3 regions of the Quadrisphaera setariae genome follow, and region 3 is predicted to be linked to each of the others. Evidence: riboswitches for the same ligand, from Rfam matches in the RefSeq annotation. Region 3 holds a riboswitch; each other region holds the start of a gene.
What was found. A riboswitch is a leader RNA that binds a small molecule or an ion and turns the genes downstream of it on or off. The one in region 3 is predicted to bind S-adenosylmethionine.
Positions count from the first base shown of each region.

Region 1: it holds a riboswitch for S-adenosylmethionine, as region 3 does, so the genes downstream of both, FMM08_RS07370 (LLM class oxidoreductase) here and FMM08_RS02690 (acyl-CoA dehydrogenase family protein) in region 3, are expected to answer to the same signal.
Region 2: it holds a riboswitch for S-adenosylmethionine, as region 3 does, so the genes downstream of both, FMM08_RS11735 (MetQ/NlpA family ABC transporter substrate-binding protein) here and FMM08_RS02690 (acyl-CoA dehydrogenase family protein) in region 3, are expected to answer to the same signal.

Region 1 is NZ_VKAC01000004.1:21,131-30,871, reverse strand. Features, by position in the region: gene FMM08_RS07375 (OsmC family protein) at 98-574, opposite strand; gene FMM08_RS07370 (LLM class oxidoreductase) at 636-1,553, opposite strand; SAM riboswitch class IV at 1,585-1,704, opposite strand; gene FMM08_RS07365 (SDR family NAD(P)-dependent oxidoreductase) at 1,928-2,623, opposite strand; gene FMM08_RS07360 (STAS domain-containing protein) at 2,812-3,270, shown strand; gene FMM08_RS07355 (2-phosphosulfolactate phosphatase) at 3,324-4,034, shown strand; gene FMM08_RS07350 (DUF1990 domain-containing protein) at 4,021-4,575, opposite strand; gene FMM08_RS07345 (rhodanese-like domain-containing protein) at 4,595-5,035, opposite strand; gene FMM08_RS07340 (Lrp/AsnC family transcriptional regulator) at 5,130-5,588, shown strand; gene FMM08_RS07335 (GNAT family N-acetyltransferase) at 5,829-6,362, shown strand; gene FMM08_RS07330 (DUF998 domain-containing protein) at 6,519-7,214, opposite strand; gene FMM08_RS07325 (TetR/AcrR family transcriptional regulator) at 7,317-8,042, shown strand; gene FMM08_RS07320 (VOC family protein) at 7,976-8,422, opposite strand; gene FMM08_RS07315 (tyrosine-protein phosphatase) at 8,419-9,258, opposite strand; gene FMM08_RS07310 (PHP domain-containing protein) at 9,276-9,741, shown strand, end outside.
Region 2 is NZ_VKAC01000006.1:234,124-243,864, reverse strand. Features, by position in the region: gene gcvP (aminomethyl-transferring glycine dehydrogenase) at 1-420, shown strand, start outside; gene FMM08_RS11755 (phosphatase PAP2 family protein) at 603-1,307, opposite strand; gene FMM08_RS11750 (ATP-binding protein) at 1,384-2,355, opposite strand; gene FMM08_RS11745 (methionine ABC transporter permease) at 2,455-3,123, opposite strand; gene FMM08_RS11740 (methionine ABC transporter ATP-binding protein) at 3,125-4,201, opposite strand; gene FMM08_RS11735 (MetQ/NlpA family ABC transporter substrate-binding protein) at 4,204-5,193, opposite strand; SAM riboswitch class IV at 5,307-5,417, opposite strand; gene FMM08_RS11730 (hypothetical protein) at 5,515-6,309, opposite strand; gene FMM08_RS11725 (response regulator transcription factor) at 6,408-6,788, shown strand; gene FMM08_RS11720 (helix-turn-helix transcriptional regulator) at 6,797-9,520, opposite strand; gene FMM08_RS11715 (aminotransferase class I/II-fold pyridoxal phosphate-dependent enzyme) at 9,732-9,741, shown strand, end outside.
Region 3 is NZ_VKAC01000001.1:603,701-613,441, forward strand. Features, by position in the region: gene FMM08_RS02670 (YlbL family protein) at 1-478, shown strand, start outside; gene FMM08_RS02675 (UPF0182 family membrane protein) at 746-3,700, shown strand; tRNA gene FMM08_RS02680 (tRNA-Met) at 3,805-3,878, shown strand; gene FMM08_RS02685 (MFS transporter) at 3,978-5,180, shown strand; SAM riboswitch class IV at 5,254-5,367, shown strand; gene FMM08_RS02690 (acyl-CoA dehydrogenase family protein) at 5,565-6,911, shown strand; gene hisN (histidinol-phosphatase) at 6,975-7,763, opposite strand; gene FMM08_RS02700 (DUF2087 domain-containing protein) at 7,801-8,145, shown strand; gene FMM08_RS02705 (hypothetical protein) at 8,219-8,851, shown strand; gene rsgA (ribosome small subunit-dependent GTPase A) at 8,894-9,741, opposite strand, start outside.

The DNA of each region.
Region 1 (9,741 bases), on a different contig from region 3:
TCTGGTGGAGCTGTGGAGCTGACGTGGACCCTGCCACGCGGGCGGGCCGGGGGTGCCAGGGGCTCCCCCGGCCCGCTCGGACGTGGGACGTCGCAGGTCAGGCGGCGACGCGGACCTTGTTCGTCCAGCGGTTGACCACCTCGGTGCCGGCGCGCTGCAGCAGCTGCGTCACCGGGCAGCGGCGGCTGACCTCGGCGACGAAGGCCTCGAAGGCGGCGTCGTCGAGGTCGGTCTCCAGCTCCACGGTGAGCGTCACCTTCGAGAAGGAGGGGTTGCCCTCGGCGCCGAAGACGAGCACGGAGTTGTCGAGCTCGGCGTCGACCCGGCCGTGGAACTCGCCCAGCTCGACGCCCTGGCCCAGCGCCACGATCTTCGAGGTCACCTGGTTGCAGGAGACGTAGCCGGCGAGCACGAGGTCGAGCGGGCTGGGGGCGCTGTCGGTGCCCCCGAACGCGGGGTGGCCCTCGGCGCGGACCACGTGCGGCCCGCCGGTGATGGCGACCTCCTGCAGGACGCCCTCCCCCTCACCGTGGAGCTCGAAGGTCAGGACGGAACCCTTCGGGTGCAGCGGCATGGTGCGGTCTCCTCGTTCTCTGTCGGGTGTTCCAGCAGTGGACAGATGGCTCGACGGCCGCTCAGGCGGCGGTGCGGTGCTGCGCGGCGAGGTCCTGGTCGGCCGGGCGCTGGTCTGAGAGGCGCTCGCGCAGGTCGGTGCCGCGGTAGGCCCGGCGGAAGGCGCCGCGGCGCTGCAGCTCGGGCACCAGGCCGCGCGTGATGCCCCGCAGGTCGCGGGCGGGGTCGGCGGGGTGCAGCCGCAGGCCGGCCAGCCCGGCGCCGTGGAGGTCGAGGGCCAGGTCGGCCAGCTGCGCGGGGGTCCCGGCGAACACCTGCGCGCCGTCGGGTGCGGTGCTCGGGGCGGCCTGGTGGGCGGCGTGCGCTGCGCGCTCGAGCGCGTGCTCCTCGTGGTGGTCGAGGACGACGACGACGTCGGCGAGCAGGTGCCGCGGCGCCTGCTCGGCGCTGCGCGCTGCCGCGGCGAGGCGCTGGGCGGCGGCGACGTCACGCGGGGTGACGAAGGCCAGGTCAGCACGGCCGGGGAGCGTGTGCCTGCCACGGCCGGGCCGGCCGGGCAGCGCGACCAGCGGCCCGGCGCCCGGGTGGGTGGCCGCGGAGCGGCGGCGGACGGCGGTGACCCAGCCCTGCTCGTCGGCGGGCACGGGCACCTGCAGGTGCACCCCGGCGCGGCCGCCGCTGGCGCGGTCGAGGGCGTCGAGGGCGCGGGCGATCTGACCGGGGTCGGTGCGCCCGACGTTCACGGTGGGCACGAGGCCGATGGACCGCGTCGTAGCGGCCAGGCGGGTGGCCGCGCGGACGGCGTCGAGGCCGTCGGCGTCCTGCGCCGCGGCGTCTGCAGCGGTCACGGTGCTCGGGGGCACGTCGAGGGTGACGAGGTCGAGCAGGCCGACCTCCGCCTCGCGCACGAGGTGCGCCCAGGTGGCCGGGGAGCTGGGGCGGTCGCCGCCGAGGGCGAGCGCCAGGTGCAGGGAGGACATCGCGACACCTCGTCTTCTGCCCCGAGGAGGGGCCTCGCGCTTACCGGAGACCGCGTGGTGCGGGTCCGGTCGGGTCGTCACCTGGGGCACCCCGCCGCAGAGCGAGGGTTGCCGGTCAGCTAGCCAGGGCTTGTCGCTGACGCTCATGACCTGTGGAACACGTGGAGCTGGTGGTTCAGGTGGTGCGGGGCCAAGCCTGACGGCTCACGGCAGATGCGTCAACAGGCCGACCGCTGGCAGTTCGGCGGTGCCACCTCCGCTCTCCACGCTGGCGGAGTCGAGGGCCAGGACCGGATCCGTCGTGACCCTCGACTCCGCCGCGGCGAGGACCGGCCCTGCCGCCGTGACGCCCGTCGTCGTCCTGACGGTGCGGGTCAGCAGGAGACGACGCCGCGAACGCGGTGCCCGGTGGCGATCGACTCCCCCGAGATCGCTCGCGCCCTCGGCGACAGCAGGAACGTCACCAGGTCGGCGATCTCGTCGGGGCTCGACTCCCCGCCCCGTCCCGGCTGCACCTCCGCGGCCGGCGTCGGGGTGACGGTTCCGGGGCTCACCGTGTTGACCGTGACTCCGCTGCCGGCCACTGCGTCAGCGAGGTTCTTGGCGATCACGACCAGCGCCGCGTTGCGCACCGCGCCGGTGGTGTTACCGGTGAGGAAGGCGTTCTGGCCGCTGATGCCGACCACCCGCCCGTAGCCGGCCCCCTCCATCGCCGGCAGGACGGCGTTGACGAGCCGCAGGAAGACGACGGCCTTCGCGTCGAACGCCTCCAGCACCTGGGCCGGGTCGTCGTTGCGGGAGGCGTCGAGCGTGCGCGCGCTGGGCGCCGCGGCCACCACGAGGCCGTCGAGGCGTCCGTGGTGGGCGAGCACCGCGTCGACGGCGGCGGCCGCGGAGGCGTCGTCGCGGGCGTCGAGCCGCAGGCTCGTTCCGTGCTCGTCAGGGGTCGTCGAGCGGGAGGCGACCACGGCGGTCGCCCCCTCCTCGCGCAGCCGCTGCACCACGGCGCTCCCGACGAGCCCGGTGCCCCCGACCACGAGCACCACGCGTCCGCTCAGTCCCAGGTCCATGCGTCGAGGCTAGGTGCGGTGCGTCCTGTCTGCCCTGTGCGTCCTCCGCAGCCTTGATCCTCCGCAGCCACAGGGCTACGTTGGGTGATCTCCAGCACCGTCCGCCCCAGGCGGACGGCTCCGGAGCTTCCCGCACCTCGGTCTCGCGCGCCCGCGGTCTTCGACGCGCCCTCCTCGATGGGTCGTCCATGAGCTGCTCAGCTGCCGGCGCGTCCGGTAACCGCCCCCTGCGGACCGGTGGCCTGCGCGTCGCCGTGGAAGACCACTCCCGTGCCGGATCGGCGCTGCCGCTGCGCGTCATGACGCTGGTCGGCGACCTCGACATCGCCTCGATCCACCGCCTGCGCTCGGCCACCGACCTCGCGCTGCCCGCCGACGGCACCGGCGGCGCCTCGGACGTGGTGGTCGACCTCGCCTCGGTGGAGTTCATCGACTCCGCTGGGCTCGGCGCGCTGCTCAACACCCTGCGCCGGACGCTGGCGCTGGGCGGGCGCCTCGCCCTGGTCGGCGCGAGCGAGCAGGCCGTCCGGCTGCTGACCATCACCGGCGTCAACCGCGTCGTCTCCCTGCACGCGACGCTCGCCGAGGCCCTCGTCCACGGGCCGGGCGTCGGCCAGGCAGCCGCTGCCAGGGCGGCGCTCGCCTGACGGTGCCGGCAGCCCATCGCCAGGGCAGCGCCAGGATCCGGTTCGAGCAGGGGGTGACCGGGGCGCTGGCCATCGCCGAGGACGTCGCCGCGGTCGTCGTCGTCGACGTCCTGTCCTTCACGACGGCGGTCAGCGTGGTGCTGGACGGCGGCGGCCGGGTGTGGCCCTGCCCGTGGGACGACGACGAGCGCGCCACCGCGCTGGCGCTCCAGCACGACGCGGTGCTCGCCGTCGGGCGCTCTCGCGCGCGGGCTGCGGGAGGGGTGAGCCTGTCGCCGGTGTCGCTGCGCGCTGCATCGCCGCAGCGGCTGGTGCTGCCCTCCCCGAACGGCTCGCGCCTGTGCGCGGAGCTGGCCGGTCGAGCACCGGTGGTGGTGGCGGCGTGCCTGCGGAACGCCGCAGCGGTGGCGCGCTGGCTGACCGACCTGGCGGGCGGAGTCGACAGCGCGAGCGTGGCGGTGGTCGCCGCCGGGGAGCGCTGGCCCGACGGGAGCCTGCGGCCGGCGGTCGAGGACGTGTGGGGCGCTGGCGCCGTGGTCGACCGGCTGGTGGCGCTGGGGTGGACCGGGCTGTCGCAGGAGGCCCGCGCCGCACGCGCTGCCTCCTCAGCGACTCAGGACGACGTCGGGAGCGCCCTCCTCGAGTGCTCCAGCGGCGCCGAGCTGGTGGCCGCCGGGCACCGGGGCGACGTGCTCGTGGCCGCCGAGCCCGACACCAGCGACCGCGTGCCGGTGCTGCGCGACGGGTGCCTCAGCGCAGGCTGACCAGGGCCTGCTGGTAGCGCCGGCGGTAGACGCGCTGGGCGACCAGCAGCGCAGGGAACACGAGGCGCCACGGACCGCCCGGCGCCGGGCGGGTCAGGGAGCGCAGGGTCAGGTGCACCCGGCCCTCGGGGTCTCGGTGGACGACGAACGCCTCCTCACCGCTGACGGGATGGCCGCGCAGCGTGCCGTAGGCGAAGCCGCGGCGGTCGTCGGTGTCGACGACGGCGACCACGCGCACCGGCTCGCGCACGGTGACCGTGGCGGCGCGAGCTCCCAGCGCGGCGTGCAGCCACAGCTCCTCGCCATCGCGGACACCGCCCGGGCCTGAGGGCGGGTGGACGGTGAAGCCGCTGCGCGTCTTGACGCCCCAGGCGAGCACGGCGGCGGAAGCTGCGCGCCAGACGGCGTCCTCGCCGTCGTCGTCCTGACCGATGAGCACGGTGGACTCGTGGCGGCGGTAGCCGGCCGGGACCGCGGCGGGCGGCCAGTCGGCGTCGGCAGGGCGGGTGGCACCGACGTGCTCGTAGGTCAGCTCGCGCACCACCCGCCCATCCTGCCGATCACCCGGCGGGCGCGGTGAGCGGGTCGGGCACCTGGCGGCTGCGACCGGCGTCGCTGACGACGGCGAAGCCCTCGCGGACCCAGTACTCGTAGCCCCCGACGAGCTCCTTCACGCAGCCGTAGCCCGCGAGCGCCAGGGCGAGGCCGGCGCGGGTGCTGCCGTTGCAGCCGGGTCCCCAGCAGTAGACGACGACGTCGGCGTCGAGGTCGGGGGCGTGCTCGCCGATGCGCTCGGTGAGCTCGGCGAGGGGGATGTGCACGGCGCCGGGGATGCGGCCCTGCGCCCACCCGGCGGCGGAGCGGACGTCGAGGACGAGCGGCGCTGCGCCCGTGGCGCGCGCGTGCGCCAGGTCGGCCGGGTCGGTCTGGTGGGCGAGGCGGGTGGCGAAGAAGCCGACGGCGGAGATCGCTGCGGTGGCTGAGGTGGTGAGACCGTTCATGACGTCCATGGAACCGGCGCGGCGCTGCGCTGGACAGGGGCGTTCCACGGCGACGGGGCGGATCAGCCGTGGATCGGCTGGCATCCTGCCGCTCGTGCCGTCGAACCCGCAGATCGTGCTGGACACCGTCGACAGGGGTGTCGTGGAGGCCCTCCAGCGGGACGGGCGGATGAGCGTCGCCGACCTCGCCCGCGCGGTGAACCTCTCCCCCAGCGCGACCGCGGACAGGCTGCGGCGGCTGACCGACCTCGGCGTCATCACCGGGTACACAGCGGTGGTCGCCCCGGAGGCGCTCGGCTACGCCGTGCAGGCGTTCGTGCGGCTGGCGTACCCGAGCGGCAACTACAAGCCGTTCCACGACCTGCTCGCCGTGCTGCCCGAGGTGGTGGAGGCGCACCACGTCACCGGCGATGACTGCTTCATCCTCAAGGTGCTCGCGCGCAGCATGCGCGACCTGGAGCGCATCACCGGCAAGCTGGCGACGCTCGGCGGCATCACCACGAGCGTCGTCTACTCGAGCCCCCTCCCCCGGCGGAACCTCACGCCAGCCTGACCGCTGGCCGGGCAGAAACGGGTGGACGCCGGACCGCGATGCTGACGATGCTCGACCGGTGGGACGCGGCGTGCAGAAGGCGGAGAGCAGCGGCCCTGACGATCCAGGGGCGCTCGTCGGCGCCTCGCGCCCGCCTCGTCCTGAGCCGCCGGCTGCAGCCGCGCCGGCGGTCCCGGTCACGGCCCGCAGCGCGTCACTCACCGCGGGGCGGTCGGCCCAGCCTGGAGACGAGCGACGCGCATGACGCTCTCCACCGCTCCGCTCGACCTGTCCGCTGACGCCGAGCACCTCGCCGACTTCCTCACCCGGCAGGCCTGGCCGTTCCACGTCCGCGAGCGCTGGACGCGCGAGCAGGCGCTCGCCAGTGCAGCCGACGGCTCCTGGGTCGGACCCCACACCCACGCCCACTGGCTCCTGGCCGACGGCGAGCGCGCGGGCCTGGTCCGGTTCGACGACGTCGACGACGGCACACCGCTGTTCGACCTCCGCATCGACGAGTCCCACCGCAGGCGGGGGCTCGGCACAGCGGCAGTGCGCTGGCTCAGCCAGCACCTGTCCGACCGCGACCCCCAGCTGCAGCGCATCGAGGCGAACACCCGCATCGACAACGCGGTCATGCGCGCGGTGCTGCAGCGGTGCGGCTTCGTCAAGGAGTCGCACTACCGGTCCGCCTGGCCCGGCGAGGGCGGCCGTCTGTTCGACGGCATCGGTCACGGCCTCATGCGCGCCGACTGGGTCAGCGGCACCACGACGCCCGTCCGCTGGGACGCCTGACCCGCCGGCGCCAGCCACCCGCCGCGCTGTGCTCCGCCCGGATGGTGCAGATCTTGGCGATCGGCCGGCCCTGGGGGCGTGACGAGCCGATCGATCGCCAAGATCAGGTGACGTTCACCCGCCGCCCGCCGCGGTCAGCGAACTCGGCCAGCGGCCTCAGCCGGCGGCAGCGGCGGAGCGCCGGGCGTACAGCGGGTGCGGCACCTGCGCGTACAGCCGCGCGCTCGCCAGCGCCAGCCACGTGAAGCCGGCGAGCACGGCCACCCACAGCAGCAGCGTCCCGACCGCCTGCTGCGCCAGAGCCGCCCCGGCGAGGAACCCGACCAGCACCACGGCCCCCAGCATCCGCGCGCGCCCAGCGGCTCCGCGCTCCCCCAGCGATGCGCGCCAGCGCCCTTCCGCGAACGCTCCCAGCGCGAGCGCGAGGAACCCGAGAGCCCCGAAGACGATGTGCAGCAGTCCGTGCGTGCTGATCGCCGACGTCGACGCGGTCGCCGAGCCGGGCGGGAACCCCGCCGCCGGGTCGGGCAGGGCGGCGGCGCTCGCGAGCAGCGCCAGGCCGTAGACCGCCGTCGCCGTCGCGATGGCCAGCCCGCGGCCGTCGCGCAGAGCGCGCGCCGCGCCTGCCGCCGCGGCCAGCACCATGAGCCCGGTCAGCACGAGGTTGGTGCGCTGGAGCCATCCGTGCTCACCGAGCACCAGCAGCGACAGCGCGTGGTGCGACAGCTCGAACCCGGGCCTGGTCAGCGCCAGCACCAGGCCGACCACCACGTAGAACGGCCCCGCGACCACACCCCAGCCCAGCAGGCTGCGGGTCACCGCCGCCGACGTGTCGAGCTCGTCCTTCGCCACGACCCCCACCCCCTCCTGTTGCACCGATCGGTGCAACACCGCTGGTCGTACGGTAGCCCCGACGGGACCCTCGTCCCAGGACCTCACCCGGAGGGAGCGATCGTGGCGTCCGCCGAGACTCACGACGACGACGAGGCGCGCGGCGAGGATCCGCGCGCTGCGCGTTCGCGCCAGCGCGTGCTGACGGCCGCGACCGCGTGCTTCCTCGCGCACGGCTACGACGCGTCCACCGTCGAGCAGGTCGCGGCGGAGGCGGGCCTGGCCAAGCGGACGGTCTTCAACCTCTACGCCGACAAGGCCTCGCTGTTCCGCGCCGCGCTGGAGCGCTCGATCGACACCGCCGAGCGCTTCACCGGTGAGCTGCTCGCACACGTCCACGAGCTGGCTGGGGCCCGCGACCTCCGCGCGGGGCTGGGGCGGGTCGCGGAGGAGCTGGCGCTGACGGTGCTCGCCGGTCCGGTGGTGCCGCTGCGCCGGCTGCTGGCGCGCGAGGGCGAGCGGTTCCCCGACCTGCTCGCGGACTACCGGCGTCGTGCGCCTGAGGCCGTGCTCGTCGCCCTGGCCAGCACGTTCGCCGCGCTCACCGAGCGGGGTCGGCTGGCGGTGGCCAGCCCGGAGCTGGCAGCCGAGCAGTTCGCCTTCCTCGTGATGGGCGCCGACCTCGACCGCGGCATGCTGGGCGAGCCGCCGCCTCCGGCCGAGCGCATCCGGGCGCGCGCGGCCGCGGGGGTCGACACCTTCTGGCGGGCGCACCGCCCCGGTCAGGCTCCGGCGCCCGACCCGGAGACCGGCCCGAGGGGCGGTTCAGCGACCAGCTCGACCTCGTAGCCGTCGTCGTCCTCGAGGTAGGCCGCGCAGTGTTCGGGACCCCCGGCGAAGGGGTGCCGGTCGGCGAACAGCAGCCTCCACCCGTGGTCGGCGCAGGCAGCCACCACCGCGTCGAGCTGCTCGCGCGTGCCGGCGTGGAACGCGAGGTGGTTCAACCCCGGGCGCAGACGCTCGTGGCGGTCAGCGGTCACCGCCGGGGACTGCTCCAGCACCAGGTAGGTCGCGCCCAGCCGGAAGCTCGCGCCTCCCTCCCACGCCTGGAAGAGCTCGTAGCCGAGCTCACCGAGCAGCCAGGACCACCGCGGCAGCGCCCGCGCCAGGTCGGGCACCCACAGCTCGACGTGGTGCAGCGCGCCGCGCGATGACAGGCTCTCGCTCACGCCGCGCCCTCTGGACGCAGCAGAGACCGGAGGGTCACGACCTCCTCGTCGTCCAGGCCGAGCCAGCGCAGGTAGTCCGCCGGGCCGCCCCAGCGGGCGTGCACGTGGTCGAGCATCGCCTCGACGTCGGGCCCCCCTCTCCGGTGCGGCGTGGGAGCCGTCGGGGGGTCGACGACGGGCGAGCCGCTGCCGGCGCGGTGGTAGTCGTCGACGACGGCCCCCCGCTCGGCACCCGCGAGGTCGAGCAGCAGCGCGGCCACCATGCCCGTCCGGTCGCGACCCGCGGCGCAGCACACGAGCACAGCGCCAGCGCCAGGCCCGGCAGCTGCGGCCCGCGCGTGGGCCGCGAGCGCGCGGAAGACCTCGACCAGCGTCCTGCGGTTGCGCCCCAGGCTGCGGGCGTACAGGTCGCCGAACGTGGCCTCGGAGGTCACGTCGCGCTGGGGCTCTGCGGCCACGTCGATCAGCGGGAGCAACCGGTACCCGGGCAGGTCAGCGAGAGGATGGGGCAGCAGGCGCGCCTCCGCGTCAGAGCGCAGGTCGACGACGGCCCTCACCCCGAAGCGCTCCGCGGACCGCCGCAGCTCGTCCGGCAGCTCGCCGGCCACCGCGTCGGGCGAGGCGTCCGCCACGGCGATCGGCAGGGCGATCGGCAGGGCGATCGGCAGGGCGATCGGCACGGCGGACCTGATGACGCGCCGCAGCGCCGTGCTCCCACCGCCTGCGAGGGGCAGCCCGCCGAGGTCGGCCGAGCCGGGGAAGCCCGGAAGCACCCCCAGGCGCTCGTCGACGCTCGACGGGTCCTCCGGCTGCCGCCCCTGCCCACCACCGCGCACGGCGCTAGCGTCGCAGGGTGCTGCCCGCCGACGGCCACGTCCACAGCCAGTTCTCCTGGGACGCCCCTGCCGGTGACATGCGCGCGACGTGCGCCCGCGCCGTGGAGGTCGGGGTGCCGGCGCTGGCGTTCACCGAGCACGTCGACCTCACGCGGTGGAACCTCCACGGCCAGCCGCTGCCCGAGCGCTACAGCGGTCACGTCGACGACCACGGCGCCTTCCTGGGCGACGCCCTGCAGGTGGAGGCGTACCTGGAGGAGGTGGAGCGCTGCCGCGAGGCGTTCCCGGGCCTGCGCATCTGGTCCGGGCTCGAGCTCAGCGAACCGCACTGGCACCCCGACCCCGTCGCCGAGCTCGTCCGGGCCACCTGCGCGGAGCGGCTGGTCGGCTCGGTGCACGCCCTGCCCGACCTGCACCCCGACGCCGCGGCCAGTGGACGCGTCGAGCACGTGGAGACCGGCCACGGCTACGACCAGCGCCACC
Region 2 (9,741 bases), on a different contig from region 3:
ACCAAGGCCACCGGCGTGACGGTGGACGACGTCGCCAAGCGGCTCATCGACTACGGCTTCCACGCCCCCACCACGAGCTTCCCCGTGGCGGGCACGCTCATGGTGGAGCCTACCGAGAGCGAGGACCTGCCCGAGGTCGACAGGTTCGTCGAGGCGATGCTGGCCATCCGTGCGGAGGCGCAGCGGGTGGCCGACGGCGAGTGGGAGCTGGCCGCCTCTCCGCTGCGCGGGGCGCCTCACACCGCCGAGCGCGCGCTGTCCGGCGAGCTGCCGTACAGCGCGCAGCTGGCGGCGTTCCCCGCCGGCCCCGACCCGGACAAGTACTGGCCTCCGGTGGGCCGCATCGACGGCAGCTTCGGGGACCGCAACCTGGTCTGCTCGTGCCCGCCGGTGGAGGCCTTCGACAGCGCCGGCGCCTGACCGCCTGACGCACCAGCGGCTCCGCCCGGGTCTCCGGCCCCTCCCTTCCTCCGCCTTGTCGCACTTTCCGCGGCAAGTGCGACAAGGGAGGGGCCTTTTCCCGCACCTGCCGCGGAAAGTGCGCGAAGAGAGGCGCGGGCAGGGGCGGGGCGAGCTGGGGACGACGACGAGCGGGGTGGCCGTCAGCCGGGTTCGGAGACGAGGTCGCGGCGGTCCGCGCCGGCGGCCTCCCGGGCGGGCTGGCGCACCACGAGCGCGGCCCAGGCGAGCGCGGTGAGACCGGCACCCGCCACCACGTCGAGCAGCCAGTGGTTCCCGGTGGCCACCACCACCACCGCGGTCACCACGGGGTAGAGCAGCACCGCGCACCGCAGCCACCGCCGCCGCCGCACCACGAGGGACAGCACCAGGGCGCTCCACAGGGCCCACCCCACGTGCATCGACGGCATCGCCGCCAGCTGGTCCACGCCGCTGGTGCCGATGGGCGGCGCTGCCGACCACCACCCCGACCCCGCCGTCTCGGAGACCACGTCCGCGTACCCGGGCAGGAGCCGCGGGGGCGCGGTGGGCAGGAGGAAGTACCCGAGCAGGGCGGCGGCGGTGGTGGCGAAGAAGGCGTTGCGGACCGCGCGGTAGCGCTCCGGCAGCCGCCAGTAGGCGAGCCCGAGCACCACGGGCGTGACCGTGTAGTGCAGCGCCGAGTACCAGGCCGACGAGAGCAGCGACAGCAGCGGTGACGCCGCCGTCGCCGTGTCGAGCGCCTGCTCGGGCGCCAGTCCCACCGCCTGCTCCAGCCCCAGCAGCGTGCGGGCGTGGGAGAAGGCCGCCGCGACGTCGTCGCCGGCGAGGCGCTGGACCGACTCGTAGGCGAGCAGGAACGCCACCACGAGCAGCGCCTCGGCCCACAGCGCCGGCCTGCGCCCCCGGCGGTCCTGCCGACCGGGCTGGCCGGCGGTGGACGTCTCAGCCGCGCGTCGCAGCGATGACCTCGTCGAGGTAGGCCCGGCGCACCGCGCGGTGGTGGGCGGGGGTGGCGGAAGCGCTGAGCAGCGCACCGTGGAGCTCGGGCAGGTGCTCCGCGGCCGCCACGGCGTCCCGGTAGGCGGTGGCCCGCTCAGCCGTCCCCTCGGGCAGCTGCAGCACGAGGGCCACCCGCTCCTGGCCGGCCGCCACGGCGCGGCTCACCTGGTGACGGACCTGGCGGCGCACGTCGTCGAAGGCGCGGGCGGTCTCGTCGAGGCGGCGTGCGGCGGTGAGCCCGCCCAGCTGCGCGTCGGCGGCACCGGTTCCTGCGTCCTGCGCGAGCAGCACCAGCTGCAGCTCCCGCAGCAGGTCGTCCATGTGCTCCTTCGCGGCGAGGAGGTCGGCGGCCACCAGGGCGGGCAGCACCACCTCGGTGGTCGGTCCCGCAGGCGGCGCGGGGACCACCAGGAGGCGGCCGTCGTCGTCGTCGGAGTCCGCGTCGTCGCTCCACGCGGCGAGGAGCTCCTCGACGCTGAGGTCGGCCACGTCGGGGACGGGCTCGCCCGCCGGCTCCTCGTCGATCTCGAACCACACGCTCTTCCCGGCCCCGCGCGAGGGTCCCGCCCCCCACCGCGCCACGAGCCGCTCGACCAGCGCGAGGCCCCGGCCGCTCATCGCGGAGGCGCTGGGGGCCACCAGCACGGGCATCGTCGGCGAGGCGTCGCGCACGCTGACGCGCACACCCACCTCGAGCCGGTGGACGAGGACGTCGAAGGGGCTCCTGGCGTGCAGCACGGCGTTCGCCGCGAGCTCGGAGACCACCAGGCCGGCGTCGTCGGCGAGCGGCGCGAGCCCGCTGGAGGACAGGACCGCCACCACGAAGCGCCGGGCAGCCCGCACCGAGGCCACCTCCGGCGGGTACGTCGTGGTGGCCAGGGCGCTCCGCACCGCCGGCAGGTCTTGAGTGGACACCGCTCGCCCGTCCACAGGTCTCCGCTCTCGAGGCGGGCCGTCAGCGTGCTCGGGCGGCCGCATCAGAGGGTAGGCGACGCTCGCGGGAGGCGCGTGCTCTCAGCGCCGCATGACGGCGCGCGCCAGCCGGTTGCCGAGGAACTGGCCGATGACGACGATCGCGACGATCGCCACCAGCGCGGCGTAGACGACGCCCCAGTCGTACTGCTGCGAGCCGTACTGGATGGCGTAGTCGCCGAGACCGCCGCCGCCGACCAGGCCGGCCTGCGCCGACATGTCGACGATCCCCACGAAGATGAACGTGTAGCCCAGCACCAGCGGCCCGAGGCCCTCGCGGACGACGACCCCGAAGAGGATCGCGCTGCGCGAGGCGCCCATGGACCGCGCCGCCTCCACGACGCCCGGGTCCACGCCCACGAGGGACTGCTCGACGATGCGGGCGACCGCGAAGCCCGCGGCCAGCGCGATCGCGAAGGTCACCGCGTTCGTGCCCAGCGTCGTGCCGATGACGAGCCGCTGCAGGGGGCCCACGGCCAGCAGGAAGATGACGAACGGGATGGGCCTGATGATGTTGACCAGCAGCCCGATGACGCCGAAGACCAGGCGGTTGCTGAACAGGTTGCCCGGACGGGTGGCGTAGAGCGCCACCCCGAGCACCAGCCCGACGACCCCCGACACGACCATGGCGACGCTGACGATGAGCAGCGTCTGCCCGATCGCCCTGACGTAGACGTCGGTGCTGTCGAGGAAGCCCGCGAAGAAGTCCACCTCAGTCCTCCTCGTCGACGACGACGTCGGCGGCGCGCAGGCCGGCCAGGGCCCGCTGCACCGCGGCGTCGTCACCGGTCAGCTCGTAGGTGAGGGAGCCGGCGCGGCGCTCGCGCACCTCGCCGACCCCGCCGTAGACCAGCTCGGCGCTCACGCCGGCGTCGCGGAAGGCGCCGTCGACCACCTGCTGGAGGCGCGGGCGGTCGGTGATGCGCACGGTCACGAGGCGGCCGGGGTGGTGCTCGCGCAGCCGCGCGAGGGCCTCGGGGGAGGGCCGGTCGTGGGTGGCGGAGCGCACGAAGCGCTGCGCGGCCGGCGTCTGGGGGGCGGTGAAGACGTCGTAGACGTCCCCCACCTCCACCACGCGGCCGCCCTCCATGACGGCCACCCGGTCGGCCACGCGGCGCACGGCCTCCATCTCGTGCGTGATGAGCACGACGGTCACGCCCAGCTCGGTGTTCACCCGCCGCAGCAGGGTGAGCACCTCCTCGGTGGTCTCCGGGTCGAGGGCGCTGGTGGCCTCGTCGGCCAGGAGCAGCGGCGGGTTGGTGGCCAGCGCCCGCGCGATGCCCACGCGCTGCTTCTGCCCGCCGGAGAGCTGCTCGGGATGCGCGTGCGCGCGGTCCAGGAGCCCGACGAAGTCGAGGAGCTCGGCGGTGCGCTTCTCGCGCTCGGCCTTCCCGACCCCGGCCACCTTCAGCGGGTACGCGACGTTGCCGGCCACGGTGCGCGAGCTCAGCAGGTTGAACTGCTGGAAGATCATCCCGATGCCCGCCCGGGCGGCGCGCAGCTCCTTCTCACCGAGGCGGGTGAGGTCCTGGCCCGCCACCCGGACGCTGCCCGAGGTGGGCTGCTCGAGGGCGTTGACGAGCCGGACCAGCGTGGACTTGCCGGCACCGGAGTAGCCGATGACGGCGAGCACCTCACCGCGGGCGACGGACAGGCTGACGCCGTCGACCGCGGTGACGGTGGAGCCGCCGCGCTCGAAGCGCTTGGTGACGTCCTCGAGCTCGACGAGGACGTCACCGGTGCGCCGCGGGCCCGCGGGTGCTGGCGACGCGGGGGACGTGGCCGCCACGGTCAGCCGGCGGCCTTCGCGGCCTTCGCGTCCTGCTCGACCTTCGCGAGGTCGGCCTGCAGGTCGGCGGCCGGGCGGTCCACGACGACGGCGCTGGGGTAGTCCTTCGTGAAGACCGCCTGCACCGCCGGGTCGTGCCAGAGCTTCGCGAGGGCGAGGTAGGTCTTGTCACCGACGTCGGCCTTGCGGGCGGCGAAGATGTTGACGTAGGGCGCGGCGGCAGCCGCGGCCGGGTCGTCGGCGACGATGATCTGCTGCTCGGTGAGCCCGGCCTTGGTGGCGAAGTTGTTGTTGACCACGGCGGCCACGGCGGAGCCGCTCTGCAGGGCGCCGGCGGTCTGGTCGGCCGCGACCGGGGTGACCTTCACCTTCGAGCTGGTGATGTCGGCGGTCTTCGAGAACGCCGTCCCGCCGCCCTTCAGCTGCACCAGCCCGGCCTGCTGCAGCAGCAGGAGCGCACGGGCCTCGTTGATGGCGTCGTTGGGGATGGCGACCACGGCGTCAGCGGGCAGCGACGCGACGTCCTTGACGGTGGTCGAGTACAGCGGCAGCGGGTAGACGGCGGTCGAGCCGATGGGCTGGATCGTGTCGTTCGCGGTGGCGTCGTAGTTGGCCAGGTACTGGATGTGCTGGAACTGGTTGAGGTCGACCTCGCCCTGGCTCAGCGCCGGGTTGGGCAGGCTGTAGTCGGAGAAGTTGACGAGGTCGACCGTGACGCCCAGCTGGCTCTTGGCGAGCTCGGTGTAGGTCTTCCAGTAGGGCAGCGAGCTGTCGGCGACGCCGATCTTCACCTCGGACCGGTAGCCCTGGCTGGAGGCGGTGCTGCTGGCGGCGGTGTCGTCGCCGCCCCCGCTGCGGCTGCCCAGCACCCACGCGCCGACCCCGACCACCGCGAGGAGCACCACCGCGGCCACGGCGATCGCGGCCACCGGGGTCTTGCGCTTCGGCTTGGGGGGCAGGACGGGGCTGGCGCTGGGATCGGTGCTGGACATGGCTCTCCTGGGGGGTCGTGCGTGAGGTGGGTGCCGCGGGCGGGCGCGGCGGAGTGGCACCGTTCAGGCGCCTCGGCGCAGCGAAGGCGGCGTCATGGCGTCTCCTCGGAGGTGGTCCGCTCTTGCCGTGCGGGGTCGCACGGCCGGGTCGTCACCTGGAGCACCCCGCCGCGGAGGAGGGTTGCCGGACAGCCAGCCAGGGCTTCGCGCTGTCACTCGTGACCTGAGGAGGACGGTACGAACCGCGTCCAGCCAGCGTCAAACCCAGACCGGCCACCGTGACCGGTTCGTGATGACCACCCCGGCCCCCAGGGCGGCGCGTCAGCGGCCGAGGACCTCGCGCGTGGTGAGGCGGCCCTCGACGAGGGCGGCGGCCGTGTCGTCGACGGTCGTGCCCTCGCTCAGGCTGTAGGTGCGCAGGGCGTCGAGGGCGCGGTCGTGGTCGAGGAAGGGCGCGTTGTCGATGAGCACCGCCTCCGCCGTCCACACCGTGCTGCGCCGGGCGGTGGTGGAGGAGTCGAGCCACACGGCCCCGCCCTCCGAGGCCGGCGGGGACGCCTCGTCCAGCACCTCGCCCAGTGCGGACCCCACGCGCACGGCGTCCAGCCACCAGGCGCCGCCCGAGCGGTCCGCCTCGTAGGTGCTGAGGGCGACGACCAGGCCCGACGCGAGCGTGACGGGCAGGGCCACCACCAGCTGGTACCCGGTCTCGTGCCGGAGGGCACGCGCGTAGGCGGGCCATCGGCGCTGCGACGCAGCCGCGTCGGCCAGGTCGGCGACGACGGTCGTGCCGGTGAGGTAGGCCTCCCAGCAGGGGCCCTCCCCCGCGGTGAACTGGAGCTGTTCGGCGCGGGCCGCCAGGGGGTCGCTGACGCCCACCGGCACGGACATCCCGGGCGCGAAGAGGGCGCTGACGCTGGCGCCCTGGACCCCCAGCGCCTGCGTCACGACCACCGCGAGGCGGTCGACGAGGTCGTGCGGGGGCCGCCCCTTCGGCGCCGCCGCGCGCAGCGCGCGGGCCGCCCGAGCGGCCCTGCCGCGGGGCCGGGGGTCGTGCAGACCGTCCCCTCCACCCCGCTCACCCGGCCCGGTGGTCACCACGCCGGTGCCTCCCACCGGCCGACGCGGCGCGCGAGACGGGCCCTGAGGGCACGCGCCGCGTAGGGTGGCCACCCTGCCCGCACCTCCGCCGACGCGCCGGACAGGACGTCCCCATGCCCGCTCACCCGAGGCAGGAGGTCACCGCCTCCGCCCACCACTGGCTCCAGCTGCTCGACGCCGTGGCGGACGGCGAGGTGCGCGTGGTCTTCTGCACCAGCAGCGGCTCCCGGGCCGTGCTGCTGTCCGAGGAGGAGCTGCAGCGGCTCGAGGACGACGCCCAGAGGTCCCGCGAGGTGCAGGTGGTGCTGACCCCTCGCGAACGCGACGTGCTGCTCCTGGTGGAGCGGGGGTCGTCGACGGCGGGCATCGCCGAGGCGCTCGGCGTGGCGCCGGGGACCGTGGTGCAGCACCTGGCGGCAGCGCGCCGCAAGTACGGCGTCCGCAGCAGCGGAGAGGCCGCCTCCCGGGCCCGCGAGGCCGGCGACCTCGGCTGAGGCGCGGCTCACCGCTCCTCCAGCCGGGGCCCGAGCTCCTGGCGCCCGGACACGCCCAGCTTGGCGTAGACGTGCTGCAGGTGGTGGGCCACGGTGCGCGCGCTGATGCCGAGGCTCTGCGCGATACCGGCGTTGGACAGGCCCTCGGCGGCCAGCGTCGCGACAGTGCGCTCCTGGCCGGTCAGCACCGAGGAGCCCATGGGCCGCGCCGGGCGCAGCGGCGCGGTGGCGTCGAGCTCCCGGCGGGCCAGCTCGGCGAAGGCCGCCAGCCCGTGCCGCTCGAAGACCCGCAGCGCGGCGCCGAGCGGCTCACGCGCCGCCACAGCCTGGCGCGCTCTGCGCAGGAGCATGCCGAGCGCCAGGCGCGGGGCCGCTCCGGCCGGGCCGTCCCCGCCCCGCTCGACGGCCTCCCGGAGCAGCTGCTGCTGCGCGTGGGGGTCCTGCACGAGCACGGCGCGGCACACCAGCGCGGTCGAGACCGCCAGCGGGGCGCCGCTGCCCTCCGCCCAGGCGGTGACCTGCCGGACGGTGCGCTCGAGCACCTCGGGCGCAGCGCCGGAGCCGCTCAGGGCGTGGACGGTCGGGAGGGCGTTGAGGAGGGCGCCGGCGTCAGCGGGAGCCTCGTCGGCGGGCCACAGCGGCAGCAGCTCAGCGGCAGCGGACGCCAGGTCTCCACGCAGGCGGTGGCGGTGGGCGCGGCACCAGACCGCGCCGGCCCGCTCGGTGGTGGGCGGCAGGTCGCTGGCGTCCTCCCACGCCGCGTCCGGCACCCGGGTGCTGCCCAGGCAGGCGACGAGCTGCTCCGCCTGCAGGACCGCGGCCTCCGCCTGCGGCGCGTGGCGCAGTGCGGCGCGAGCGTCCTGCACGTGGGCGCGCACCTCGGTCAGGTCCCCGGTGTCCAGTGCGCACGCGGCCAGCGCCAGGTGCACGTCCACGGCGGCCGGACCGGTGGTGGGCCACGCGGGCAGCGAGGACCGGCACGCAGCGGCGACCTCGTCGCTGCGGCCCAGGAGCCGGCCGGCGTCGGCCGCGAGTCGGAGCACCGGGAGGCCGGCCCCGGCCAGCGCGGCGAGCGCGTCGTCGAGGGAGTGCCGCTGCTCGTCCGGCACGGCGAGGTGCCAGGGGAGCGCCAGGCGCGCCAGGGAGCGCAGCGGGCCGGCGAGCGCGGGCGTCGCCGATGCGGCGGCTTCCAGCGCGCGGCATCCGCCGGTGCGCCGCCCGGCCACCATCACGAGCGCTGCAGCGGTGGCCAGCAGCTCCTGATCGACGCCCGGTGCGCCCACCTGCCGACCGAGGTGATGCTCGAGGTGGAGGGCCGCGGCGTCGCGGTCACCGCGGGCGAGCGCCGTCAGTGCGCTCCAGCGCGAGGTCACCGCAGCCGCCGCCGCACCGGCACCGTCCGTGAGCGCGGCGGCGCGCTCCGCGAGCAGCCGGGCCCGGTCGTGACGCCCGCACGCGAGCGCGAGCTCGGCTGCACGGCTCGCAGCTGCGGCGCGGGCCGGCACCTCGCGGTGGTGCTCGGCGGCCAGGGCGAAGAGCTCGCTGCTGCGCGCGGCGTCCACCGCGCACAGCGCGCGTGCGGCGTCCTCCAGGGGTGCGGCCAGAGCGGGCGCGCCCGCCGGGTCGGCCAGCGCTCGCTGCCGCAGGGCCTCGGCCCGCAGGCGGGTCGCGGCGGGACCGCCTGCCAGCGCGGCCGCGGCGGCCTCCTCCAGGTGCTGGGACCAGGCGGTGCGCAGCTCCGTGACGAGCAGGGGGTCTGCTTCGACGGCGGCCAGGACCGCCGTCAGGGGGTCCGCCGCAGCCGGCGCGTGGACACCCGGCCCGGCGCCCTCGCCGCCGGCGACGCGGGCCACCAGCCACGCACCCGCGGGGTCGTCGAGGAGGCCCAGGGCCACCAGCGCTCGGCGGGTCCGGTGGTCGACGGCCTCCAGATCCCGGCGCGCGGCGGCCACGGCGGGCAGCACCGACCCGCGCAGCGCGGTGCGGATCCCGCCGTCCGGCGCGGAGGCGACCGCTTCCCGGTCCACCAGGTGCAGGAGGTCAGCGAGCCGGCGGGGGCGGCCGGCCGCGAGGTGCAGGACCGTGTCGCGCTGCACCGGGTCGAGCCACGGCTGCTCCCGGTCCGCCCAGGCCCGGGCGTCCCTCGCGCCGAGGGGCTCCAGGACCACCACCGCGTCAGCGCCGGTCCTGGCGGCCTCGGCGGACGCCGCCGACGGAGCACCGACGACCGGCTCGGGGTGCACGACCAGGAGGCAGGCGGCCGTCCGCGAGAGCCGCCTGCCCAGGAAGCGGAGGACGCTGGCGGAGTCCGGGTCCGCCAGGTGCGCGTCGTCGACGACGACGAGCACCGGGCGCCGGCGGGCGAGCAGCTCCAGCGCCCCCAGGGCGGCCAGGGCCACGGGCACCGCGCCCTCCTGCGGCGCACGAGCGCCCACGACGGCCTCGAGCGACTCCCGGCGAGTCAGGTCGAGGTCGTCGCCGAGCTCGGCCAGGAGGGGGCAGATCACCTGGTGGAGGAGCGCGTAGGGCATGCCCGCCTCGTCCTCGACCCCCGTGGTCGTGAGCACCAGGGGGTCCCCCAGGCCGTGCGCTGCCGCCACCACCTCGTCGAGCAGCGCGGTGAACCCGCTGCCGGGTGACCCGGTGAGCAGGATGGAGCCGCCTCGCCCGGCAGAGCCGCGGGAGAGCGCAGTGACCAGGGTCTGCTTCTGCGATTGTCTTCCTAGAAGCATTCACTGAACGTACTAGAAGATCTGTTCGGCACCGGCCCCCGATCCCGGCCGGAGAGACCGGTCGCAGAGCCCGGCCCCGGCCATCCCCGAGCACCAGCGGCCGCGCCCGCTGCTCCGTGCGCGGCGGACGTGGCAGCCTGCCCGGGTGGCCGCACCGCTCGCACCGCCCAGCCCCTCGAGCCGCGCCCTCGCCGTCGAGCCCTTCCACGCCATGGCCTTCG
Region 3 (9,741 bases):
CGCCGACGTGCGCGTGGAGCGCGACGGGAGGGCGGTGGACGTCGCGGTCCCGGTGGGGGCGGGGCAGGACGGCTCGCCCGTCCTGGGCGTGCTGGTGCGCGAGCGCGCCGAGCCGCCCGTGGACGTGAAGATCGCCGTCGACCAGATCGGCGGGCCCAGCGCCGGCATGGTGTTCGCCCTCGGCGTCGTGGACCTGCTGACCCCGGGAGACATGACCGGCGGGAAGCGGTTCGCGGGCACGGGCACCATCGACTCCGCCGGGACCGTCGGCGCCATCGGCGGGATCCGGCAGAAGCTGCTCGGGGCGCGCGCCGCCGGCGCGGAGGTCTTCCTCGCCCCGCAGGCGAACTGCGGCGAGGTGACCGGGCACGTCCCGGACGGGCTGCGGGTGGTGGCGGTGTCCACGCTCGCGGACGCTCGGCGTGCGGTGGAGGAGCTCGGGAAGGGGCAGGGCCAGGACCTGCCCGGCTGCTCCTGACTCCCCGGCGTCCGCAGCACCGAGCACCTCCCAGCGACCCCGAGAGCCGTTCTCAGCGAGCCGTGACCCTCCTGTGATGCGAGGACGGGCCTCTGCGGCGGAGGGGGCCAGGTGGCCGTGCGACGATCGGACCCCGCCCCGAGCCGCCCGTCGCAGGTCTGACGGGCTTGATGGAGGAAGAGCCCGGTGACGTCGCCACCGCCCCGCCCACCACGACCGGGCGCGCCCGGCACGCCTCGGGGGGGCCCGCAGCGGCGCCGCCCTCTCGTGCCCGTGCTCGTCGGCGTCGCCGTCCTGGTGCTGCTCGTCAGCCTGGTCGCGTCCGTGGCCACCGAGGTCCTCTGGTTCAACCAGCTCGGCTTCAGCAGGGTCTACCTGACCCAGCTGGCCCTGCGCGTGGGCCTGTTCGTCGTGGCCGGCGCGCTCATGGCCGCCGCCGTGGTGGTGAGCATGACGCTCGCCTACAAGCACCGGCCCGTCTACGCGCCCGTGCCCGGGCCCGCCGCAAGCCTCGACAGGTACCGCGAGGGCCTGGAGCCGCTGCGCCGCGTGCTCACCGTGGTGCTCCCGCTGCTGCTCGGCCTGTTCGCCGGGTCCGCCGCGTCCAGCCGGTGGGAGACCGTGCTGCTGTGGTGGAACCGCACCTCGTTCGGCCAGGTCGACCCCGTGTTCGGCCACGACATCGGCCTGTACGTCTTCACCATCCCGTTCGTGCGCTTCGCCGTCGGGCTGCTCACGGCGGTCGTGCTGCTGGCGGGCATCGCCGGCGCCATCACGCTGTACCTGTACGGCGCGCTGCGCCTGTCCGGCCCCGGTGCTCGCACCACGGTGGCCGCCCGCGTGCAACTGGCCTCCACCGCAGCGGTGCTCGTGGGCCTGCAGGCCGTCAGCTACTGGCTCGACAGGTACTCCACGCTCACCAACACCCACGTCCGCTTCGCGGGCGCCAGCTACACCGACGTGGCCGTGGTGGTGCCCGCTCGCGGCATCCTCGCGATCGCCGCGGTCATCTGCGCGGTCCTCTTCGTCGTCACCGCCGTGCGCGGCGGCTGGCGCTTCCCGGCTGCGGGCGTGGGCCTGCTCGTCGTCGTCGCCGTGGTGGCCGCGGGCATCGTGCCGGCGGTGGTCCAGCGCGTGCAGGTGGTGCCCAACGAGGCCCGCGTCGAGGCGCCGTACATCGAGGACAACATCCGGGCCACGCGGGCGGCGTTCGGCCTCGACGGCACCGACGTCACCCAGTACGACCCGGCGCAGACGGCGGCCCCCGGTGCGCTGTCCGCGGACGCCGGCACCACCGCGAGCATCCGCATCATGGACCCCGCCGTGGTGAGCCCCACCTTCGGCCAGAACCAGCAGGTCAGGAACTTCTACCAGTTCGCCAGCCCGCTGGACGTCGACCGGTACGCCATCGAGGGTCGCGACCAGGACGTCGTGGTGGCCCTGCGCGAGCTCAACCTCAACAACGTCGGCAACCAGTCGTGGGTCAACACCCGCACCCAGTACACGCACGGGTACGGCCTCGTGGCTGCAGCCGGCAACCAGCAGGGCACCAACGGCCTGCCCGACTACCTCGAGGGCGGCATCCCCAGCACCGGCTCGCTGCCGGAGTACGAGCCGCGCATCTACTTCGGGGAGTACAGCCCGGAGTACTCCATCGTCGGAGGCCCGGCGGCCGCGCCGGGCGACGGCAACGAGATCGACTACCCCACCGAGAGCGGCGAGGCCCGCTACACGTTCCAGGGGAGCGGCGGACCCGGCGTGGGCAACATCGTGGAGCGGGCGCTGTACGCGATCAAGTTCCGCGACGCCAACATCCTCCTGTCCAGCGCCATCAACCCCCAGAGCCAGATCCTCTACGACCGCAACCCCCGCGAGCGGGTGCAGAAGGTCGCGCCGTTCCTCACCCTCGACGGCGACCCGTACCCGACGATCGTCGGCGACCGGATCAAGTGGGTCGTCGACGGCTACACCACGTCGGAGGAGTACCCCTACTCCCAGCCGCAGGTGCTGCAGGACGCCACGCAGGACACGCTCACCACCCCCACCGGCACCATCGCCGCCCTGCCCCCCAACCAGGTCAACTACCTGCGCAACTCCGTCAAGGCGACGGTGGACGCCTACGACGGCAGCGTGGAGCTGTACGCGTGGGACGAGTCCGACCCGGTCCTGCGCGCCTGGCAGAAGGCCTTCCCCGACGCCGTGAAGCCGCTGCAGCAGATGTCGGGCGACCTCATGGCGCACGTGCGCTACCCCGAGGACCTCTTCAAGGTCCAGCGCACCGTGCTGTCCAGCTACCACGTGACCGACCCGGGCTCGTTCTTCTCCCAGCAGGACTTCTGGCGCGTCCCCGACGACCCGACGCGCCAGGGGACGGCCCCCGGCGGCGGCACGGAGGCCGCAGCGCAGCCGCCGTACTACCTGACGCTGCAGATGCCCGGCCAGGGCGAGGAGGCGTTCTCGCTGACCTCGACCTACATCCCCCGGAGCCAGCAGGGACAGGCGGGGCGCAACATCCTCACCGGCTTCCTCGCTGTGGACGCCGACGCCGGCTCCACGGACGGGCAGAAGAAGCCCGGTTACGGGCAGCTCCGCCTCCTGCAGATGCCGACCGACGGCACCGTGGAGGGTCCCGGCCAGGTGCAGGCGGACATCAACTCCAACACCGAGATCTCCCAGGAGCTGAACCTGCTGCGGCAGGGAGGCACCGAGGTCATCAACGGCAACCTGCTGACGCTGCCCGTCGGTGACGGCCTCCTCTACGTGCAGCCGGTCTACATCCGCTCCACCGGAGAGACGTCCTACCCGGTGCTGCGCCGGGTGATCACCTCCTTCGGAGACCAGATCGGCTTCGCCCCCACCCTCGACGAGGCGCTGGACGAGGTCTTCGGCGGCAACTCCGGGGTGACCGGTCCGGATGCCGGGCAGGGCTCGGGCGACCAGCCCGCGCCGGGTGCCTCGGGGTCGCCGGGAGCCTCGCCGAGCCAGGGCACCTCGCCCTCGCAGGCGCCGAGCAGCAGCGCCACCGGGGCACCAGTGCCCGAGAGCGTCCGCGCGGCGCTGCAGGAGGCCGTGGCCGCCGAGGGCGAGGCGCAGCGCGCCTTGCAGAACGGCGACTTCGCCGCGTACGGGCAGGCGCAGGCGAAGCTCAAGGCGGCGCTCGACAAGGCGGTGGCCGCTGAGGCGGCCGCCACCGCCTCGCCGTCGGCGACACCCGCCGGCTGAGCCGGTCGAGCACCTCCGCGTGCACCCGAACGGGCCCCCTCGGCAGCTGCCGAGGGGGCCCGTTTGGTTCTCCGCCAGGGGTCGGGTAATGTTCTGTTCACCGACGCGGGGTGGAGCAGCTCGGTAGCTCGCTGGGCTCATAACCCAGAGGCCGCAGGTTCAAATCCTGCCCCCGCTACTCCTGACGAAGGCCGCCGATCCTCTGGATCGGCGGCCTTCGTGCTGTTCGGGCTCCCTCACCTGCGGAACCCGGTACCGGTCCGTCCCGGGAGGTCCCGTGTCCGGTGAGCACCCCTGGCGCTGGCGGCTGGCCGCAGCGGCGTTCGCGTTCTGGGCCACGATGCTCGGCACCACGCTGCCGACCCCGCTCTACGGCCTCTACACGCAGCGCCTCGGGCTGTCCGCCCTGCTGCAGACCACCGTCTTCGCCGCCTACGCCCTCGGCGTGGTCGCCGCGCTCGTCGCCGCCGGGCAGGCCAGCGACAGGTTCGGCCGGCGCCCGGTGCTGGCCGTCGGCCTGGGCTTCGCCGCGGCGTCCGCCGTCGTCTTCCTCCTGCCGCCGACGGTGCCGGGGCTGCTGCTCGGGCGGGTGCTGTCGGGGGTGTCCGCGGGCCTGTTCACCGGTGCCGCGACCGCGCTCGTCTCCGAGCTGGCACCCCCTCGCTCGGCCCGCGCCGCCTCCCTCGTGGCCACCGCCGCCAACATCGGCGGGCTCGGCTCCGGGCCGCTGCTCGCCGGCGCCGTGGCCCAGCTCGACTGGGCCCCGCTGGTGGTGCCCTACGCGGTGCACCTCGCGCTGCTGGCGCTGGCCGGGGCCGCGCTCGTCGTCGTCCCCGAGACCGTCAGCGGACCGGTGGGGGAGCGCCCCGCCTGGCGCCCGCTGCGACCGGCCGTGCCGAGCCGGGCGCGGGCGGCGTTCGTGCCGGCGGCCGTGAGCGGCTTCGCGGGGTTCGCCTGCCTCGGGCTGTACTCCGCGGCGGAGCCGCGCGTGCTGGGCCAGCTGCTGGACGTCAGCGCCCCGCTCGCCGCCGGAGCCGTGGCAGCGCTCATCTTCGCGGCCTCGGTGGGCGGCCAGGTCGCCACGGCGCGCCTGGCGCCCGCGAGCGTGCTCCCCGCCGGCTGCGCCGCCCTCCTGGCGGGCACCGCTCTGCTCGCGGCGAGCCTCGAGCTGGTCTCGCTGCCGCTGCTCCTGCTCGCCACCGCGGTGCTCGGTGCGGCGCAGGGCGCGTGCTTCCGCGCCGGGGTGGCCGAGGTGGGTGCGGCGGCACCGCCGCAGCGCCGGGCGGAGGTGGTCTCCACGCTGTTCGTCGTCTTCTACGTCGCCATCTCCGTGCCCGTGGTGGGGGTCGGGGCCCTGGCCGACTCCGCGGGGCTGCGCGTCGCCGTGCTCGCCCTGGCAGGGCTCGCGGGCGGGCTCGCGGCGGCCGCCCTCGTCCTGCTGCTCGTGCGCCGCCGCCGGACCGCGGTGACGCAGGGGTAGGGGACGCGCGGCCGCAGGGAGGGCGGAAGGGGCTTGACCCGCCCCGCCGGGTGTCCCTACGGTGATCGACGTCGGTCATGAGTGGCAGCGGCAAGCCCTGGCTCGCTGTCCAGCAACCCCCCTCCGCGGCGGGGTGCTCCAGGTGAAGACCGGGCAGGACGCAGCCGCGATCCTGTCAGCGCGAGGTCCCCCAGAGGGACGAGACAGGAGCTCCCCATGAGCCTTCCTCCCCGCACGTCCGAGGTCCTCACCCGCAGGCTCGTCGTCGACCTGGGCCGGACGTCGTCCACGCGCTGTCGCGCCTGACGACGCCACCGAGCCCTCCCCCCGACGACCACCCTCCCGGCGCCCCCGCGTGCGCCCCGACGACCTCCGGAGCACCCGATGACCCTCCTCGACGACGCCCTGTCCAGCACGTCCTCCCGCACGGCGCCCACCTCGACCGCGTCGACCGCGTCGACCGCCGGCACGGGCCCGGTCCGCAGCGGCCGGCCCGCGGTCGGCCACCTCATCGCCGGCGCCGAGCACTGGCGCACGTCACCCCGCCCCTCCGACGCCGCGGGCTGGCTCCTGCGCGCCGAGGACGTCGCCGCGCAGCTGCGCCGCGGCGCCGTCGAGCGCGACCGCGCCGGCGGGCACCCCCGCGAGGAGGTCGACCTGCTCAAGGCCTCCGGCCTGGTCACCCTCCTCGGCCCGGCCGAGCACGGCGGAGCCGCCCAGAGCTGGGAGACCGCCCTGCGCGTGGTGCGGACCGTGGCCCGCGGCGACGGCTCGATCGGGCAGCTCCTCGGCTACCACTACCTGTGGGCGTGGGCGGCGAGGCTGGTCGGCACCGAGGAGCAGATCACCGCGGTCGAGCAGCTGTACACGGCAGGGGAGCTGCTCTTCGGCGGAGCCGTCAACCCCCGCGACGGCGACCTCGTCATCACCGAGGACGGCGACGAGCTCGTCTTCCACGGCCGCAAGTCGTTCTCCACCGGTGGCGTGGTCTCCGACCTCACCGTGCTCGAGGGCGTCGTCGACGGCACGGACACCCACGTCTTCGCGATCGTGCCGACCGACCAGCCCGGCATCGTCTTCAACGACGACTGGGACAACCTCGGGCAGCGGCTCACCGAGAGCGGCTCGGTGCGGGTCGACGGGGTCCGCGTGCCCTGGGCGGCCGCGGCCGGGTTCGTCGACGGGGTGTTCCAGCCGCTGACGTACAACACGCTCAACGTGCCGACCATCCAGGTCGTCTTCGCCAACTTCTACCTGGGCATCGCCCAGGGTGCCCTGCAGCGGGCCGCGGAGTACACCCGCACCACCACCCGCGCCTGGCCGTACGGCGGTGACGACAAGGAGTCCGCCACGCAGGAGTGGTACGTGCTGGAGGGCTACGGCGAGCTCGCCACGAAGCTGTGGGCCGACGAGGCCCTGCTCGACGCCGTGGGCGCCGAGGCGAGCGCGGTGCTCCACGCACCGCGCGAGGGGCTCACCGAGCGTCGCCGCGGTGAGCTGGCGGTCCGCATCGCGGCCGCCAAGGTCCGCACCGTCGACGACGGCCTGGAGGTGGCCACCAAGGTGTTCGAGCTGACCGGAGCCCGGGCCAGCGCCAACGCCGTCGGGCTGGACGTGCACTGGCGCAACCTGCGCACCCACAGCCTCCACGACCCGCTGCCGTACAAGAAGCGGGAGGTGGGGGGCTTCGTGCTGCTCGACGAGGTGCCCGAGCCGACCTGGTACACGTGACCTGCTGACCGCGCTCGTCGTCGTCCTGGGCCGTCCCCGGGGGACTCAGGACGACGACGAGCGTCAGCGCCGCTGCAGCAGCCCCAGCACCTCGTCGTGCAGCAGCCCGTTGGTGGCCACCGCGTTGCCGCCGTGCGGACCGTCCTCACCGGCCAGCGACGTGAACCGGCCGCCCGCCTCGGTCACCACCGGGACGAGCGCGGCCATGTCGTACAGCTCCAGCTCGGGCTCGCAGGCGATGTCCGCGGCGCCCTCGGCCACCAGGACGTAGCTCCAGAAGTCGCCGTAGCCGCGGGTGCGCCACACCTTCTTGGTGAGGTCCAGGAAGCCCTCCAGCCGGCCCGCCTCCTCCCACTCCCAGATCTCGGAGTGCGACAGGCTCGCGTCCGACAGGGCGGCGACCCTGGACACCTGCAGCCGCTTCGCCGAGCTCAGCCGCGGCCCGGTGTACGCGCCGGTGCCCTGCGCCGCCCACCAGCGCCGGTTCAGCGCCGGGGCGGACACCACGCCGAGCACGGGCACACCGTCGTCGAGGAGGGCGATGAGCGTGGCCCACACGGGTACTCCGCGCACGAAGTTCTTGGTGCCGTCGATCGGGTCGACCACCCACTGGCGCCCCGAGGAGCCCTTCGAGACCCCGCTCTCCTCGCCCACGAAGCCGTCGCGGCTGCGGGTGCGGCTCAGCTGCGACCTGACGATCTCCTCCGCCGCCCTGTCGGCGTCGGTGACGGGGGTCAGGTCGGGCTTCGTGTCGACCACGAGGTCGCGGGCCTTGAAGCGGGTGGTGGTGAGGTTGTCCACGGCGTCGGCGATGACGTGCGCGAGCCTCAGGTCGTCGTCATAACCGGGCACACCTCGCACCGTATCGGTCGCTCCTACCCTGGGTGACGTGGTCCCCGCACCTCACGGCAGCTCGAGCGGCAGCACCGACGGCGCCATCGGCGAACCGCTGCAGCAGGCCCTGGCCGCTCGGGAGAAGGTGCTGCGCGCCTTCCTGGACGCCGACGGGCGCCTGACCTCCATCCCCGTCAAGCGCGCGAAGCGCCTCGTGGTGCTCGACCTCATCGCCAGGGTCTTCGAGCCGGGGGAGCGCTACCCCGAGCTGGAGGTCAACGCGCTCCTGCGGGCCTTCCACGACGACGTCGCCGCACTGCGCCGCTACCTCGTCGACGAGGGCTTCCTCGACAGGGCCGACGGCGTCTACTGGCGCACCGGCGGTTCGGTCGACCTCTGACCCCTCGCCGTGGTCGTGGACTTCCCGAGCGCTTTCCAGTCGTGATCATGGACCTCCGGAACAGGATCGGGGGGTGCCGCTCCAGCCGTACGCCGCCAGCACCGCCCGACGCGCCCGCCAGGTGACCGCCGACGTCGCCGTCCTGGTCTGGGCGGTGGTCTGCGCGGGCACGGGCGTGGTGGTCCACGGCGCCGTCGCCGCCCTCGCCGACCCGGCGCGGTCCCTGTCGAGCGGGGCCGGGGGGCTGCGCGACCAGCTGGGCGGGGCTGCCGACGCCGCGGGGCGCGTCCCGCTGGTGGGCGACCGGCTGTCGGCCCCGCTCGACGGTGCCAGCGGCTCCGCGGGCGACCTCGCCACCGCCGGCGCCGACCTGGCGACGACGATCGACCACCTGGCCGCCGTGCTGGGCCTCGCGGTCGCGGTGCTCCCCGTGCTGCTGGTGGTGGCGCTGTGGCTGCCGGTCAGGCTCCGCTTTGCGCGCCGGGCGGGCGCCGCGCGGGCCTGGCTCGAGGGCGACGCAGCCACCTCCGCCTCGACCGGGCGCAGCCGCACCGAGCTGCTCGCCTGGCGCGCCCTGGCCAGCCAGCCGCTCTCGGCGCTGGCCGCCGTCAGTCCCGACCCCCTCGCCGACGTCCGCGGCGGGGACCCGCGCACCACGGCGGCGCTGGCCGCGCTGGAGCGCCGCTCGCTGGGCCTGGCCCCCTGAGCGGGAGCGGAGGGTGTTCTGGAAGTCCACGACCACGGTCGGTCAGCGGAGGTCGGCCTCCCCGGAGCGGCTGCGCAGCAGGCGCCGCAGCGAGTCCAGGCGCGCCGGGCCGGCCTCCCCGGCCGCCCCGGAGGCCACGTAGGCGTCGAGCGCGCACCCGGTGCTCTCGGCGTCGTCGTGGGTGCACCCGCGCGGGCAGTCGGCCGTGCCGGGCTCCAGGTCGCTGAAGGCGCGCAGCAGGCGCTCCGGCGTGAGGTGGGCCAGCCCGAAGCTGCGCACGCCGGGGGTGTCCACCACCCAGCCGACGCGCCGGCCCGAGGCGTCGCGCAGCGACAGGGCCACGGCCGAGCTGGACGTGTGCCGACCCCGCCCCGTGTTCTCGTTGACGGTGCCCGTGGCCCGGCCCGCGCCGGGCACGAGCGCGTTGACCAGCGTCGACTTCCCCACGCCGGAGGGGCCGACGAGCACGCTCTCGTGGCCGGTCAGCCGCTCGCGCACGGCGTCCACGCCCTCCAGCGCGCGCGTGCCGTCCTCCAGCACCCGGCGGCGCACCACGAGGACGGGCACGTCGAGCGCCGACCACGCGGCCAGCGCCTCGGCGGGGTCGCCGAGGTCGGCCTTGGTGAGCACGAGCACCGGCTGCAGCCCGCCGTCGTAGGCGGCGGCCAGGCACCTGTCGACCATGCGCTGCACCGGTGCCGGGTCGGCCACGGCCGTCACCACGAGCAGCTGGTCGGCGTTCCCGACGAGCACCCGCTCGACCGGGTCGGTGTCGTCGGCGGTGCGCCGCAGCACCGAGCTGCGCTCCTCGATCCGCACGATGCGGGCGAGGGCGTCCACCTCGCCGCTGGTGTCGCCGACCACGCCCACGCGGTCGCCCACCGCGATGC